2 regions of the Mesorhizobium sp. WSM1293 genome follow, and region 1 is predicted to be linked to the other one. Evidence: riboswitches for the same ligand, from Rfam matches in the RefSeq annotation. Region 1 holds a riboswitch; the other holds the start of a gene.
What was found. Region 1 has a riboswitch for cobalamin ahead of metE (5-methyltetrahydropteroyltriglutamate--homocysteine S-methyltransferase). Riboswitches for the same ligand answer to the same signal wherever they lie in the genome.
Positions count from the first base shown of each region.

Region 2: it holds a riboswitch for cobalamin, as region 1 does, so the genes downstream of both, M729_RS0124950 (ABC transporter ATP-binding protein) here and metE (5-methyltetrahydropteroyltriglutamate--homocysteine S-methyltransferase) in region 1, are expected to answer to the same signal.

Region 1 covers NZ_AZUV01000048.1:176-3,975, reverse strand. Annotated here, with positions in the region: gene metE (5-methyltetrahydropteroyltriglutamate--homocysteine S-methyltransferase) at 525-2,870, opposite strand; cobalamin riboswitch at 2,986-3,185, opposite strand; partial or broken gene M729_RS0130255 (PfkB family carbohydrate kinase) at 3,572-3,800, opposite strand, start outside.
Region 2 covers NZ_AZUV01000025.1:1,787-15,326, reverse strand. Annotated here, with positions in the region: gene M729_RS0124985 (bifunctional alpha/beta hydrolase/class I SAM-dependent methyltransferase) at 1-927, shown strand, start outside; gene M729_RS0124980 (phosphatase PAP2/dual specificity phosphatase family protein) at 933-2,258, shown strand; gene M729_RS0124975 (hypothetical protein) at 2,255-2,698, shown strand; gene M729_RS0124970 (lysophospholipid acyltransferase family protein) at 2,695-3,357, shown strand; gene M729_RS0124965 (phosphatidate cytidylyltransferase) at 3,357-4,292, shown strand; gene M729_RS0124960 (iron ABC transporter permease) at 4,318-5,304, opposite strand; gene M729_RS0124955 (ABC transporter substrate-binding protein) at 5,334-6,281, opposite strand; gene M729_RS0124950 (ABC transporter ATP-binding protein) at 6,331-7,119, opposite strand; cobalamin riboswitch at 7,284-7,491, opposite strand; gene M729_RS0124945 (AraC family transcriptional regulator) at 7,727-8,560, shown strand; gene M729_RS0124940 (alanine racemase) at 8,566-9,705, opposite strand; gene M729_RS0124935 (D-arabinono-1,4-lactone oxidase) at 9,705-10,982, opposite strand; gene M729_RS0124930 (MFS transporter) at 10,994-12,181, opposite strand; gene M729_RS0124925 (TetR/AcrR family transcriptional regulator) at 12,306-12,932, shown strand; gene M729_RS0124920 (hypothetical protein) at 12,941-13,540, opposite strand, start outside.

The DNA of each region.
Region 1 (3,800 bases):
ACACACCACCGCGAGCCGTGCGCGCGTGAAAAGCTCTGTCCTAGCGGAACTTCAGCAGGAGCGGAGCACACGCCGTGCCAGATGCAGCCGGCTTCAATTCGCACGATGAGGAATGGTCGCAGCTTGCGGCTGGGCGGTATGGCTATTTTGTCGATGTCCGCCACATGCGACGCAGTCAAATCGACACCGACGCTCTTGATGGGTCGACCTCGCCGCCGATATCTCGATAGTGCCAGTGCTCAGGCGGCATCTGCAAGCGTTGATCCCTCGCGTCTGTCGGCCGCTGGCCCTGTGAGGCAGAAGCTCACGGACAAAACCGCCTTCCTCCATTTCGTGGCCGAAATCATCCGTCCTCGGACCAGAATCGGCGTCCCAAATCCTGCCCCGCCGCTCAGCCGTCCAGCGGCCTTCGGCTGGACGACAAGGGTGGACTCGCACGCGTCGACCGACGTCTTCGCGGCTTTTCGATGCCGTCCTTTCTGCCTCAAATTATCCGCGAGGCCCGCGGGTCACATGTTTGCCGGTCACAGTGGCCCAGCGGCCTGCGCCTGCACTTTCTCCCGCAGCGCGCAGGCTGCAGCGATCATGTTGATGAGGGCAGGGCGGACCTCTTCCCATTTCCTTGTTTTGAGGCCGCAGTCCGGATTCACCCACAGTTGGCCGTCCGACAGTCGCTCGCGAGCCAGTTGGGCAAGATGCAAGATCTCGCCGATCTCGGGGACACGTGGCGAGTGAATGTCGTAGACGCCGGGACCGATTTCGTTCGGATATTTCGACTTGGTGAAGGCGTCCAGCAGTTCCATTTTGGAGCGCGACGTCTCGATTGAAATCACGTCCGCGTCCAGTTCAGCAATCGAGTCGATGATTTCATTGAACTCCGAATAGCACATGTGGGTGTGAATTTGAGTCGCGTCCTCTACACCCGTCGAGGCGAGCCGGAAGCATTCGACAGCCCAGCCGAGATAATGCTTCCACTCGGACTTCCGCAGGGGCAAGCCTTCGCGAAACGCAGCCTCATCGATCTGGATCACTCTTGCGCCAGCTCTTTCGAGGTCGGCCACTTCATCGCGCATGGCGAGTGCAATCTGGCGGCAGACCTCGGCGCGAGGTACGTCGTCGCGAACAAAAGACCAGTTAAGAATCGTCACTGGGCCCGTGAGCATGCCCTTCACCGGCTTTTTCGTCAGCGACTGGGCAAATTGCCACCAGAGAACCGTCATCGGATTGGGCCGCGATACGTCGCCGAAGATGATGGGAGGGCGCACGAGCCGGGAGCCGTAACTTTGCACCCAGCCATGCTGGGTGAAGGCGAGGCCGGACAACTGCTCGCCGAAATGCTGCACCATGTCGTTTCGTTCGAACTCGCCATGTACCAGCACGTCGAGCCCGATCTCCTCCTGCCAACGGACGGCCCACTCAGTCTCCTTCTTCAGGAAGGTCTGATAGTCCATATAGCTCAGCCGACCCTTCGCATGAGCGGAGCGTGCCCTGCGCACCTCGGGCGTCTGCGGGAAGGACCCGATGGTCGTCGTCGGGAACAACGGCAGGGCGAGCGTGTCAGCCTGGACTCTCGAGCGCTTGGCAAATGCGCTCTTTCGTTGCTTCATGGCGCCGTCAATGCTGCTGACGCGCCCGCGGACGAGCGGATCATGGGCCTTTGTCGACATTGCGCGCGCGGCGGCCGCCTCATCAGAAGCCTTCAGCCCGCCTGTTACGGCCTCCCAGCCTTCGGACAAGGCTTGGGCCAGCACGAGCAGCTCTTCAGTCTTCTGGGCGGCGAATGCCAGCCACGAACGGACGTCTACATCGAGCGCGGTCTCCATCCGCAGGTCCATCGGCACGTGAAGCAGCGAGCAGGAAGGCGCAATTTCGACGCGGTCGAGCGGCCAACCGGCGATGACCGGCTTGATGCGGTCGAGAATGGCGGTCAGGTTCGCGCGCCAGACATTGCGGCCATCGATCAAGCCAAGCGAGAGCACCAGATCCTTCGGTGCGAGCCGACCAATCGTCTCCAATTGCTCGGGAGCGCGCACGAGGTCGAGATGCAGGCCCGCCAGGCCCAGCGAAACCGCGGTCTCGAGATTGTTTCCCAACGGCCCGAAATAGGTAGCCAACATAACTTTCAACTTGGGCGCGGCATTCGACAGCTGGCCGTAGGTGAATTCGAAGGCAGCTCGTTCGTTCGGGTTAAGGTCGAGCACAAGCGCCGGCTCATCAATCTGCACCCAGTCGGCCCCCGAGAGTTCCAGCCTCTGCAGGAGTTGCTCGTAGACGGGCAGCAGCCGCGGTAGCAGCGCTATGGGATTAAAGCCCTGATCGGGAGACTTCGCCAGCTTGAGGAAGGTCACCGGTCCAAGGATGACCGGGCGTGTATGGATGCCGAGCTCTTTTGCCTCCAGAAAGTGATCGACTGGTTTGGTTGACGAGAGGGCGAAGGTCTGATCGTCGCCCAGCTCCGGCACGATGTAGTGGTAGTTCGTGTCGAACCATTTGGTCATTTCCATCGCGGTTACGCGCTGCCCCTGAACTGCATGCCCGTGACTGGCCTGTCCGCAACCCGCGGTATCGCCTTGCGTGCCGCGCGCCATCGCGAAGTAGATGTCGAGCGGGACCTCGCCGCCCGTCCAGCCGTAACGAGCTGGCACGGCGCCGACCATTGCCGCGGTGTCGAGCACATGGTCATAAAGTGAGAAATCGTTCGACGGGATTTTCGACACGCCGCGGTCGTGCTGCTCGCTCCAACTGGCGGCACGCAGTGCCTTCGCCGTCGCCAGAAGGTTGGCAGCAGACGATTTTCCGGACCAGTAGCTTTCGAGAGCGAATTTCAGTTCTCGCCGGCGACCGATACGCGGCACGCCAAGCGTTGCTATGGGAACTTGCTGGGAGACATTCATTCCATACCCCGATGGTTGGGGCGGGGGGCAAGGAAGGCGCTAGCAGGCCGGCATCAACGCCGAGCTGCCGCAGCCACCAGACACCCCGCCTGTGGACGTTGTTTACCGAGGCAGGTCTCCTGGCTCGCGGGTCACAGCCTCTGCCCCGTCTTCCCGGGGCATTCGCCCCAATGACATTGTTGGGTTTGGCTCGCCGCTTACAGTTGCGGGGGCAGCGCCGGCATGTACCGGCTTCCCTCTTAGCTCCGCTACGGCAACGCCTTGCGGAGAACCACGACATGCGAACAATCGCAGCAGCCCAATTTCTTGTCAATGCCGTATAAAGAAATGTTTATGTGTTTATGTAAATTGTTCGCCTGCGGCTTGTTCCACGTCCCATGTCGCCGTAGAGCTGAGCATTCTGCGGCTCCGATGTTGCAGACTGTGGCTCGCCCCTCGGGCAATCTGCCTCTTGTACGATCCCGTCTCAAAACGACTTCGTCAAAGGGCCCGTGTTGGCCATTCATCATCGGGCGGCAGTACTGGCCCGAAGTGCGCCAATGTTCCTGAGCCTCAACAATCAGAAATTTGGAGAAAAACCGGCATGCTTCTCGGACTGGTACGCGTTCGATTTACACGCGCTTGCCTGGACAGCCTGCAAAAGGGAAAGGTGGGCAATGCGTGGCCGAGATGCTGCCCTACAACAACCCCGCCTGCTCAGCCTCGCGGCGCAGATTCTGCCGAGGCCTGGGGCCGATCTGCTGGATCACCAATCCGGCCGCCAGTGAGCCAAGGTCGCCGCAGGTCTGCAGGTCGCGGCCTTGCGTGTAGCCATGCAGGAAGCCGGCGGCATAGAGATCGCCGGCGCCCGTCGTGTCGACCAGTTCCTTGATGGCGGTCGCCTTGATCACCACCGTCTCGTCGCCG
Region 2 (13,540 bases), on a different contig from region 1:
CCGTTCCTGGCCAGGCAGTTCGCGGCACCGGATGCGCCGGTCGACCTGAAGCAGGCGGACATTGCCGGCTACACACGCGACGAGGCCGACCGGCTTGCTTCACCGCTCGCTTTGATGTCGCCCAAGGGCCTCTATTGGGCATTCAGCCGCGCCTCCATCCGCATGGGCGCCTGGGTTTCCCAAGGCATGAAGACCGGCATTGCCACCGGCTTCGATTCCGGCTCGACGCTGGATTATGTCTACGAAAACGACGCGCGCGGCCTTACGCCCCTTGGCCGCGTCGTCGACCGTGTCTTCCTGGAAGCCATCGGCTGGCGCGGCATCCGCCAGCGCAAGCTGCATCTCGAAGAACTGATCGGCTCTTGCCTGGCAACGCTCAAGACCACTGGCCGGCCAGTGCATATTCTCGACATCGCCGCCGGCCACGGCCGCTATGTTCTCGATGCCATCGTGAAGAGCCCCGACCAGCCGGCGAGCGTGCGTCTGCAGGATTATTCCGACCTCAACGTGCAGCTTGGCCGCAAGCTGATCACGGAGCGGCAATTGCCGGCTGACGTCACGTTCCAGCGCGCCGACGCTTTCGATGCCGACATGCTCGCCAACGCCGATCCGGCGCCGGACCTCGCCATCGTTTCCGGCCTCTACGAGCTATTCTCGGACAATGCGATGATCGCCCGCTCGCTCGGTGGATTGGCCAGCGCCATGCAGCCGGGCAGCCTGTTGCTCTACACCAACCAGCCTTGGCACCCGCAGCTCGAGATGATCGCCCGCAGCCTGACCTCGCATCGCGGCGGCGAGGCCTGGGTGATGCGCCGGCGCACGCAAGGCGAAATGGACCAGCTCGTCGAAGCCGCCGGTTTCGAAAAGCTCGACCAGCGCATCGACCAATGGGGCATCTTCACCGTCTCGCTCGCGCGGCGCCGCTGAGCAGCATGGTGTCATCGCCTGCATCCGTGGCGCGTGCCGAACCCTATAGCCGGGTGGTCGTCAGGGCAGCCCTGTGGCTGGCCTTCCTGGCGCCGTTCTTCTATCTCAGCTACGGCTTCGCCAACTGGCTGGCGTCGCGGCGCGACGATGTCGGCAGTATCGTGTTCTCGTGGGAGCACGGCATCCCGTTCCTCGCCTGGACCATCGTGCCCTATTGGTCGATCAACCTGTTCTACGGCCTGTCGCTGCTGCTCAACAACGACAGGCAAGGGGTCGACCGTCTGGCCGGACGCTATCTCACCGCGCAAATCGTCGCCGTTATCTGCTTCATCCTGTTCCCGCTGACCGCTACATTCGTGCGACCGGCGACGACCGGCCTGCCGGGCTTCCTGTTTGCCGTGCTCGGCGGTTTCGACAAGCCGTTCAACCAGGCGCCCTCGCTGCACATCGCCCTTTTGGCGATCATCTGGGATCATTGGCGCCACCGGCTCGGCGGGTTGCTCCTGCCGCTCTGGCATGGCTGGAGCTTCCTCATCGGCGCCTCGGTGCTGACGACCTGGCAGCATCACTTCATCGACATCCCGACCGGCGCGCTGCTCGGGTTCTTTGCGCTGTGGCTGTTTCCGCGTAGCGGCGCATTGCCGTTTGTGGGCTTCCGGCTGACCAACGATGCGAAAGCGCGGCGGCTGGCGCGGTTCTACGCGCTGGGCGCCGTCCTCGCGCTGGCCGGTGCCGCGCTCGGTGCCTTCCTTTGCGCTGTCGCGCTCTTCCTGCTTTGGCCGGCGCTGGCGCTGGCCATCGTCGCCTTCGCCTATGCTGGCGCAGGCGAAAAGGTGTTCCAGAAATCCGCCGATGGCACCATGACGCTTGCAAGCCGTGTCCTGCTCTTGCCTTATCGCCTCGGCGCCAGGGCAAACATATGGGCCTGGACGCGCAATCTTGCCCCCCAGGTGGCGATTGCCGAAGGTGTCTTTCTCGGGCGCTTTCCCACGGCAAGCGAGGCCAACAGCTTCGGCACGGTCATCGACCTCGCCGCCGAACTCGAAAAGCCGGCGACAACCGATTGCCGCTGGATCAGCTTTCCGATGATCGACCTGTTGCCGCCGCCACTGGCGATACGGCAACAGGCAGCCGGCGCGCTGGAGAATGCACGCCGCGACGGCACCGTCCTGGTGTGCTGCGCGCTCGGCTTCCAGCGCAGCGCCGGCGTCGTCGCCGAATGGCTGGTGGCGACCGGCAGGGCCGGGACGCCAGCGCTCGCCCGCGAGATGCTCGCGGCCGCCGGCCGGCCGATTCATCTTGCAGAGGCTACGGGGCGGGCGGCGTCATGACAGGCAATACCTATCAGGACCGCACCGACCGCTTCGCCGGCATGCTGATGCGACAGGCCGCGTGGCCGGCCGCAATCGTGCTGGCCGCAAATGTCCTTGCGCCTCTAGCCGCATCGGCGCGCGGTGCCTTCGAGACCTTGCCCGCGGCCATCGCTTTGTCGATCGCCGCCGCGAGCGCGGTTGCGGTGCTGGCGCTGTCGGCATTGCTGGCATTCGACGCGCTGCTGTTCCGACTGATGGCGAGCCATGACGACGAAGCTTCCGGCGGTGCCGCGGTGGATGACATGTTGGCGCGCATGCGCCTGAAACCGGCTCCGTTCGCGACACGCTTGCTCGATGACCGCATGGCCGGCACAAGCCGCTTGCTGTTCAAGCAGCGCGCTGCCCTGGCTCTGTTCGCCGCAGCGCTTCTGGCGGCAGGGTTTTGGGCGCCGCGATGAACAAGCTTTCGCTCAAGACCTTCACCTTGCTGCAGACGGTAACCTCCGTCGGCCTGTCGGCTCTGGCCCGGATGGTGACCGGGGTGCGGCCGATCTGGAACGGCAGCCTGCCCTCCGAGCGGCAGCGCATCTATTTCGCCAATCACACCAGCCATGGCGACTTCATCCTTTTGTCGGCCTGTCTCAGCGAAAGGGAGCGCGCGATCACCCATGCTGTTGCCGCAGGCGAATATTGGGGGAAGTCGCGGCTGCGCCGCTTCATCGCGCAGGACATGTTGTCGTCCGTGCTCATCAACCGGCAATGGACGAGACCTGAGGAAAACCCCATCGAGATCATGCTGTCGGTTCTCGACCAAGGGCACTCGCTTATCCTGTTTCCCGAGGGCACCCGCAACATGACAGACGAGCCGCTGCTGGCGTTCCGCTCCGGGCTCTACAATCTGTCGACGGCGCGGCCTGAGGTCGAGCTGATCCCGTGCTGGATCGAGAACATGTCGCGCGTGCTGCCCAAGGGCCAGTTCCTGCCGGTGCCGCTGCTGTGCCGCGTCGTTTTCGGCGCGCCTGTCGCGGTTGGCCCGGGCGAAGAACGCCGCGCCTTTCTCGAGCGCGCCCACGCCGCGCTTCTGGCGCTCAACCCGCGTCCCGAGCGAGACGATTGATGCGCCACGAGATCTCCATCCTGATCATCGGCCTGCTGGCGGTTTTGACCACCGCCAGCATCGTCGCCACCATCCTTTCGGCGCGAGCGCCGAAGCCGCTGAGCTCGACGCTTGTCAATCTCACGCAGCGCATCAACGCCTGGTGGGTGATGGTGGCGCTGATGACGGTCGCCTTCTTCTTCGGCCGTTACGGGATGACCATCCTGTTTGCGCTGATTTCCTTCGCCGCGCTGCGCGAATTCGTGACGCTGACGCATACGCGCCGCAGCGACCATTGGGTGCTGCTCGGCATGTTCGGCATCATCATCCCGTTTCAGTACTGGCTGGTGTGGACCGCCTGGTATGGGCTCTTCGTCATCTTCATTCCGGTCTACTGCTTCCTCTTGATGCCGGCCATCACGGCGCTGCATGGCGACACCGAACGCTTCCTCGAGCGGATCGCCGCGCAGCAATGGGCGGTGATGATCTCGGTCTATTGCGTCAGCCACGTCCCCGCCCTGCTGACACTCGACGTGCCAGGCTTCGAAGGCCGCACCTTGCTGCTGATCGCCTTCCTGATCATCGTCGTGCAAGGCAGCGACGTGCTGCAGTACATCTTCGGCAAGCTGTTTGGTAAACACCGGTTTTCGCCGAACGTCTCGCCGTCGAAAACCTGGGAAGGGCTGATCGGCGGATTGGTGTCGGCGAGCCTGCTCGGCGCGCTGTTGTCGTTCGTGACGCCCTTCTCGCCGCTGCAGGCGGCAGCCGTGGCCTTCGTCGCCTGCTCGATGGGATTCCTAGGCGGGCTGGTCGCCTCGGCCATCAAGCGCGACCAGGGCGTCAAGGACTGGGGCCATCTCATCGAAGGCCATGGCGGCATGATGGACCGCACCGACAGCCTGGTCTTCGCCGCCCCGGTGTTCTTCCACATCGTGCGCTATTTCTGGACCGTGTGATCCGGCGACCGGTTGCCAAACGCGCTCAAAGCCGGTTGCGGATCAGCATGGTGACGACGAAGAACGCACCGACCGAGCTGGTGATGATGCCGATCGGCAGTTCCTGCGGCGGCAGCAGCGTTCGGGCCAGAAGATCGCTGGCCAGCAAAAGCACCGCGCCGAAGACGGCGCAGCTGGCAACCAGGCGCAGATGCAAGGGGCCTGCCAGCGGCCGCGACAGATGCGGGATCATCAGCCCGACGAAGCCGATGACCCCGGCGACAGAGACCAGGATCGCCGTCGAGAAGGCGGCGACGAGAAACGTCATTCGGCGCATGCGCGCCACTGGCACGCCAAGGCTTTCGGCGGCGTTTTCGCCGGCCAGGAAGGCATCGAGCCGGCGGTGGTTCCACAGCGCGTAAGCCAGAATGGTGCCCGCACCCAGCGCGCCCAACCAGATATTGTCCCAGCGCGCCAGGCCAAGGCCGCCCATCGTCCAGAACAACACGGAGTGGGCGGCGCGCTGGTCGCCGGCAAAGACCAGGTAGTTGGTCAAGGCGGTGAACATGAAGGACACGGCAAGGCCGGCGAGGATCAGCCGCTCCGGCCCTTGGCCCCTCACCCGCGCGACCAGCAGCAGGACGACGCCGGCGGCCAATATGCCGCCGGTGAAGGCCGCGACCGGCAACGTCCAGATGCCAAAGCTGTCGCCGAAGACGGTGATGACGGAAACAGCACCGGCGGCGGCGCCCGACGACAGGCCGAACAGGAACGGATCGGCGAGATCGTTGCGGGTCACTGTCTGCAGCAGCGCGCCGACGACGCCGAGGCCCGCGCCGACGCAGATGGCCAGGATCGTGCGCGGCAGCCGCAGATCGACGACGATCTTGCCGACCGGCCCGGACACGTCGTGCCCGCCTAAGCCGATTGCGCGGCCAAGCGCTGCTACAACGTCGGCCAGCGGGATCAGCGTCGAGCCATAGGCGATCGACAGCAGAGCGAGAGCGGCGATCGCCGCCGCTCCCGCCAGCATGGCCAACGCAAATGCCGGATGGCGCAAGCTCAAAATGCTTCCGGGTGCATGGCCTTGGCGATCTTGTCGATCGCTTCGATGTTGGCGGGTCCAGGCGTCAGCTCGGCGTAGCGGAGGGCAACGAAGCGCTCGTTCTTGACCGCGTCGGTCTCCTTCATGGCCGGATGCGCCTTCAGGAAGTCGAGCAGCTTCCTGTAGCCGCCACCGTCCTGGTAATCGAGCAGGATGAGGAATTGCGGATTGCGCGACGCCACCGTTTCCCAATCCGTGTTGCCCCAGCTGGTGTCCATGTCAGCCATGATGTTGTCGCCGCCGGCGGCAGTGATCATGGCGCTGGGGATGGCGAACTTGCCTGCGGTGAACGGCTTGTCCTCGCCGGAATCGTAGAGGAACACCCGCGTGCCCTTGGCGCTGCCGACCTTGGCGGTGATGTCGGCGAGCTGCGCCTTCCAGCCAGAGACAAGCTTTTCCGCCTCTGTCTCCTTGCCGAAGATCTTGCCCAGCTTTTCGACGTCGCCGTAGAGCAGGTCCATCGAGGCGGCGGGGCGCCTCTTGTCGAGATGGACGCAGCTTTCCGCCAGAACCAGCGTCTTGATGCCGTGCGGGGCAAGCGTGTCGGGCGTCACCTCGCCACCCGGCTTCATGCCGTAGTACCAGCCGGCGAAGAAGAAATCCGGCTCCACGGCCACGAGGTTTTCGAGCGTCGGATATTTCGGCGCCAGCTCCGGGATCGAACCCTGCTCTGCCTTGAATTCGGGACCGACCTTGTACCATCCGGTGATGCCGGTCAGGCCGACGATTGACGGCTGCAATTTCAGCGCGAAAGCCATCTCGGCCATGTTCAGATCATGGATGACAGCGCGCTTCGGCGGCGCGTCGAAGGTCAGCGGCTTGCCGCAGCTGTCGACGGTTACCGGGAAGGCGAAGGCGGTCGAGGTCAGCAGCGAGACGGCAAGCGAAAAAGCGAGGCGTTTCACGGGTATGCTCCTTGTGGGTGGGATCGGGTCGACTATGGAACGGCTTCAATCACGACGGCGGCGCGGCACGGTTCGGAACCTCGAACACCGTCAACTCTCGATCCTCGGTCGGATGGCGCAGGCGCAGCACATCGATGCCGAAAATCTCGCGGATCAGCTGTTGGGCCAGCGCTTCGCGCGGTGCGGCGAGCGCTTGCAGGCGGGCATGATTCATCACCGCAACCCTGGTGGCGAAGGGTGCTACCAGCGCCAGATCGTGCAGCACCGCGATCACCGTCATCTCGAAGCCTGCCACGAGGTCGAGCAGTTCGCCGCGGGCGCGCGGGTCCAGATGGTTGGTCGGTTCGTCGAGGAACAGGATTTTGGGCTGCTGGGCGATGGCGCGCGCCAGTTGGGCGCGCTGGCGCTCGCCGCCCGACAGCGAGCCGACGGTGCGGCCAAGCAGCGGCAGCAGGCCGGTCCGGCGCAGCGCATTGACGACAATGTCGCGTTCCTCGCTCCTGCGCCTCAGTCCGGCGTGCGGGACCCGGCCAAGCTCGACATAATCGATCACCGCCAGCCGCGGATCGGGCTGGTCGGTCTGGCCGACAACGGCGATATGCAACGCCCGCTCGGCGGCCGAAATCCTGTCCAGCCCGCGTCCGCCAAGCTTCACCTCGCCGGAACTTGGCCGCAGCATGCCCGACAGCATGCGCAGCAGCGTCGTCTTGCCGGCGCCGTTGGGACCGATGATGGCAAGGCGATCGCCAGCGGCCACCGAGAAGCTGACCGCCTGGACCAGATTCCGCCCATTCGCCATGGCACAGAGGTCATGGGCTTCGAGAAGCGCTGCGCTCATCGGCTGCAGCCCGCCGGATTGCGGGGACGGCAAAGCGTGCGCATGGTGATGCGATGATCGATGGAGCCGTCCAACTTTCCGTCACTTTCCAAAACTGGCGACGGAAGGAAGCTGGCGAACCGGCCGACAAGGCCGGGATTCGCGTTTCCTCCCGGCACACCCCGTCCGGTCAACTCAGTGATGGCAGGTCTCCTGGCTCGCGGGTCGTTGCGCCATCCTGCCTTCCCAGCCTTGCCGGCCAGTGGCATTCACGGATTTTGCTCGCCGCTTACAGTTGCGGGGGCAGCCACGGCCTCGACCTGAACAGGCCTCACCGTGTTCCCTTTTCACCCCTCGCCTTTCGGCTCGGGGACCATCACCACTTCAGCGTAGATTTCCACCAAACGCTTCGCAATGGATTTCTCGGACGAAGTGGTGGGCCAGCTAAGGGAAACAGGCATTGCACGCTCATTTTATGTAATAACATAACATTCTTAGGAGATGACGCGGCCCGCTGTCAAGCGAAAGCCCATGGGATCGGCGCAGATTGCACGGAATGCGCAATTTCGATCAAACTGGCCGCGCCAGGAAACGCCAAGATGATCCGGCCAATGCGAAAAGGAGCCCCATGAACCCGACCGAGAAAGCGCTGTGGTTCGTCGAGAGCCATCTGCCGGAGGCGATCTCGCTTGACGATGTCGCGCAAAGCAGCGGCGTGTCGCGTTTTCATGTGACGCGCGCCTTCGGCGCCGCAACCGGCCGCTCGGTGATGGGTTACATGCGCTCACGCCGGCTGACCGAGGCGGCGCGCAAGCTGGCCGGCGGAGCGCCCGACATCCTCGTCGTCGCGCTCGACGCCGGCTACAACTCGCATGAGGCGTTCACCCGTGCCTTCCGCGATCAGTTCGGCACCACGCCGGAACTGGTGCGCGCGCAAGGCTCGACCAACAACCTCGACCTCGTGGAGCCGATCCTGATGGACCAGTCCCTCCTCACCAATCTCGAACCACCGCGCTTCGAGACCAGCCGGCCGTTCCTGATCGCCGGCCTCGGCGAACGCTACAGCTGTGAAACCAGCGCCGGGATTCCGATGCAGTGGCAGCGTTTTGCACCCTTTATCGGCAACATCCCCGGCGAGATCTCAGGCGTTTTCTACGGCGTGTGCCTTAATGGCGACGACGCGGGCAATTTCGACTATGTCGTCGGCGTCGAAGTGTCCGGCTTTGCGGATCTGCCGAAGGACTTCTATCGGGTGCGGGTGCCGGCGCAGAAATATGCGGTGTTCTCGCACCGCGAGCACATCTCATCCATCCGCCGGACGATCAACACGATCTGGAACAGCTGGCTGCCCGCCTCCGGTCACGAAATCGCGGATGCACCGGAATTCGAGCGCTATGGACCGGAGTTCGATGCCCACAGCGGCAATGGCGGCCTGGAGATCTGGGTACCGGTGAAGGCGTAGCTCGATCACGCCATCGGCAGCGCCGGCCAGCGATCGATGACCTTTCCGCCGGAAAACACGGCGATCGACCCGAATTGCTGCAGCACGGCCTCGCTCTGCGTCGGCCTTAGAAACGCGTAGTCGCCTGGCCTTGCGGTCGCATCGGCGGGCAAGCCCATGAATTGCTGGTTGGAGGACAGGCCGAGCAGGCCGTTCGTCTTCATGCCTTGGGGGAAGACCGGCTCGGCCATCCACTTGCCGCCATAGAGATAGCAGCCCTTGCGCGGAAACCGGCCGAGCGCCTGCAGCAGGCGGGTGACGGCCGGCGGGCCAGGCAGCATCGGCTCGACCACTTTCAGGATCGGCGTGGCGATGAAAGCCGCCGGCTGGAAGCCGTCGAGGCCTGGCGTATCGAAGTCGCTGGGCAGCACGAAGGCCGAGCCCATCGACACTTCATTGGCCGCGCCGCCACGATGAAGCAGCGCGGTCTTGCTGCCGCCGATGTTGAGGATACGGCGCTGGTCGGCGCCGAGACAGGCGACGAACGCCGCAGCCTGCGCCGACGCCTCCGCCAATGCCTTTGCCGGTCCGCCGAAAAGGCCGGGAATGAGCGGTGCATGCGCCTCGTAGGCCATGACGCCTTCGCAATGCAGCCGGGCCGGCAACGCGCTCAACGCCTTCGACAAGGCCGCGGGATCAGCAAAGCCGCCGCGATGCAGCCCGACATCGATCTCGAAAGCGATGCGCAGGCCGATGCCGAGTTCGTCAGCGAGAGCACCGTATTCCGCCAGTCTCTCCTCGCTGTCGATCAGCCAGCAGACACGCGACCAGTCGGCATCACCCTTCACCAGCGCAGCCCTTGCCGCACCGATCGGCATCGGCTTGCCGTAGAGCAGATCGGCATCCGGAAACGCCTTCAGCACCGCCTCGCTGATCGGCGGGTGGAAGGTCATGAAGCGCTCATGGCGAAGCGCCTTGCCTATATGCGCAAGCAGCGGCAGGCAGGCGAGCGATTTGTCGACCAGCCGCACGGCCAGGCCGGGATCCAGCCTCCTTTTTACCAGGGCAATGTTTCCGTCCAGCCGATCGCGGTCGAGCAGCAGGCAGGGTCGGAAGATGCCGGCGGTCTTCAGCGCATCCGAGAGGGTGGAAAAATAGGTGCTCATCATTCGATGCCGAACAGGCCGGCCATGTAGGGCGACACGAAGCGGTTTTCCGGATCGATGTCGCGGCGCGCCGCCATGGCATCGTCCCAGCGCGGGTAGAGCTTTTTCAGCTCCGCCGCCTTGAGGCTATGCATCTTGCCCCAATGCGGCCGGCCGCCATATCTGCGAAAGATCGGCTCTGCCGCCCGCATGAACGGCAAAGGATCGTTCGCGGCGTCATGGTGGATGGCGATGGAGCAGGTCAGCCTGTTGTAGAATGGCGAAAGCCAGAACTGGTCCGGCGCGACCGAGCGCACCTCCATCGGGAAATAGACCTCGGGAAAGCGCTTCTCGGTCAGCTCGATGATCTCGGCCAGCGCCTTCGGCCCTTCCTCGAACGGCAAATGATATTCCATCTCGTTGAACTTGGTCTGCCGGTCGCTGGCATAGACGTTGAGCCAGTCCTGCACGTAGTCCTCGGCGGGAAATTTGGCGGCCGCCGATCGGATCAGGCGGCCACGCAGCGATGGCAGCCAGGCAAGTGAAGTGCGCAGCCTGCGCAGTGTCCTCAAACCCGCCTCGTCCTCTTCCGGCGGCCGCGTGGTGGGTGCGGCATCGCTGAAATCGCTGGCGATGAACTGCGCATAGCCGGAAAACGGAATGTAGTAGAATTCGGCCGAGCGATGCGCGGCCATCATCGCCTCGAAATCACGCAGCATCTCGGTGATCGGCAGCACATATTTGCGGCGGCGCAACCGGTAGGTCGCGATGTTGTTCAGCGTCACTTCGGTGAGCACGCCGAAAGCGCCGAGCGCAACACCGATGGCGTGGATCATGTCCCGATCCCCTGCCCGCTTGAAGTCGCGGACCTTGCCAAGCCCGTCGACGATCTGCACCGTCTCCAGCTGCGTGTGATAGGCGCCGAGCGTCGGTCCCGAGCCGTGCGTGGCTGTGCCCAGCGCGCCGCCGATCGCCTGGCGGTCGATATCGCCCATGTTGGGCAGGCCCTGGCCAATGCCTTGCAGGATGTGCATGAGCGGGCCGAGCCGGGTCCCTGCCCGCACCCGCGCCTGATGTTTTTGCGCGTCGTGCGAGACCAGCCCTTCCAGTCTCTCCAGGGACAGGATCGTGCCCTGCGATTTCACCAGCGGTGTGAAGGAATGACCGGCGCCGGCCACGCGCACCGGGCCAGGCGCGGTCCGGACGAGATCACCGAGTTCACCGACATCGCCGGGGCTGGCGATCAGCTTGGGCTCGGCACTTACGAAGCCCGACCAGTTGCTCCAGGTGTTCGACATGCGCTCCCCGCTCAGGCAACCGCACGACGGCGACGTGACACAAGAACGAAGAGACCGAGCAGCGCCACGCTTGCCACCGCGCTGGCGGCGGCGAATTCCGGCACCGGCCGGAAATCCTTGCCGTCGATGAGCAGCGACGCCGCAATCGGCCCGATCGCCAGGCCGAACAGTTGGGCTGCCGGCACCAGCAGCACGGCGGTGCGCGTCTCGTCGGCGGTGATCGCCAGACGGATCTGGTAGGGCACGATGAACAGCAGGATAAAGCCCATGGCCAGGGCAGCGACCCAGAACGTCGTCAGGCCGGGGCTGCTGGCAAGAACCAGGGAACTGACAAGCGCCACGACGCCGATCGCCGCGATGGCAAGGCGATAATCGATGCGCGCCTCGAACGCGGTCGCCGTCATCGCCCCCAGGACCTGCACCGCGAGGCTGGCCGAGACGATCAGGCCGACGGTGCGGCCATCGATGCCGTATTGCGCGCCTAGCGGCTCCAGGAAAGCCCAGACCGCGCCGAAGAACATGAAGTAGCAGAAGACCGACAGCAGCGCGGTCATCGAGGAAACCGTCAGCACATTGGCCAGATTCTCTTCCTTGGGCAGGTCGGCATAGTCACCTGGGACAGTGAAAGCGACCGCCAGCGACACGACGCAGACGACGGCAAGAACGATGAAGCCACCCGCCGACCCTGCGGCCGGGATGACATAGAGCGCCAGCAACAGGGCGAGCGCGCATTGCGCCAGCGTCTGCATGGTGACGAAATAGCCGCCGATGCGCTCGGCACGCCGCGAGCGGGCGATCAGTTCGGTGGCGATGGCGACCAGACCGCCCTCGGCGAGCCCGGCAAGGGCGCGGGCCGCAATCAGCATGTTGGCGCTCGCGGCATAGGCCGTCCACACATTGGCCAGCGCCAGCAGCAGCAGAAGGACGGCACTTTTCCAGCGCATATTGTGGGCCGAAAGCAGCATCGCCACGACGGCCGAACCGATGGCAATGGCGATCATCTCGGCGGTGGCGACCAGCGCCAGTTCGTCGCCGCTGACATGGCCTTCGGTGTAGAGAGCTCCGAGCAGCACCGGCTGCAGGCCGAGGATGAGCAGGCCGACCGAACCGATCCACAGGGCCGAGGCGAGCTGCCAGCCGGTCGGATTGCCGACCAGCCAGTCGCCACTGCCTGCGTGGCCGATATCTGTCGAAGCCAAAGGCGCCTCCCCAACGTCCTTGCCGCGCGGCAAAAAAGCTGACAACCTGTCAGTATTTCAGAAACTGATACTTGATCATATTTCTTGTCAACCGGAATCTAAAAACCGTGCGAAAGATCGGTGCATGACGGAATTGAAGAGAATGGCGACCGAGCCGAGGCGCAAGCCCAAGCAGGAACGCAGCCGCGAGCGCATCGACGCGATCCTGTCGACGACCATGCGGCTGATCGGGGAAAAGGGTATCGACGCCGTCACTATGAAGGAGGTCGGCATGCTGGCGGGCGGGCCAATCGCCACCGTCTACCACTACTTTCCCAACAAATCGGCGATCCTGGCGATGCTCTATGAGCGGTTTTCAGAGGTCAGCCGGGCACGGCTGACGACGATCATCGCCGAAATCCACGAGGCGAAAGATGTCATCGTGGCCGCTGACCGGCTGCTCGATGATTATCTCAGCCGTGTCGCCGGCGATCCGGCCATCCAGGATCTGCAGAACGCCATCCAGGCCGACAAGGCGCTCAAGAACCTCGACCTCGCCGAAACGCGGCACCAAGCCAAAATGTTCTGCGACCATGTCATCGCCTTGCTGGAGCCCGAGAGGCGCGAGCAGTTCGAACGCATGGTTCTGCTGATCTTCCAGCTCGCCGGCGGCGTGGTGCGCCTGGCGCTTGCCGAGGGCGAAGCGGAAAGCCGCCGGACCATCGAGGATTACCGGTCTATCATTCACACGCAGCTGCGGCTGTTCCTCTAGAGCCGCGCCTATTTCGCCCGATGGACGAGGCCTTCGAAGCCGTGTGTCAGATCCGAAGCGCCGGCCGCGAACATCTTGACGAGATTTTGCGGACGGCCGGGAGTCTTGTTCGCATCGAGGAGGATGGCCCTGCCCTCATGCATGACGAAATCGAATTTTCCATAGTCGAAGCCGAGTTCACGCCGGCGCTCACGCAGTTCGTCGGGCACCGGGACGGGCTCGCGCCGGATCGTCTCCGATGCCTTGACCAGGCCGTTCGGGGAGACGTAGCGGGTGCAGCGCTCTCGCTCTCCGCAAAACACCCAGAAACGAACAGCAAAACCGTCGGGTTCTCTCTCCGGAATGAACTTTTCCACGACGAGATCGTCGCAATCAAAGACGCCGTCTGGAACGTCGCCGAGAGATCCGTGGATCTCATAGGGGTGCAAGATTGGCAAATGCGGAAACGGCGGCTGTTTGCCCGCGCGCTCGGATCGCCGGTTGAGGAGCGTCTCCGGGATTCCCCGATTGTTGAGATTGCTTTTGACGATCACCTGACCTTGCCAGCTGTCGGTTTTGTCGATCAATGCACCACTGATCCGCCGTTTGGATATGTCGGCGGCGCCGAT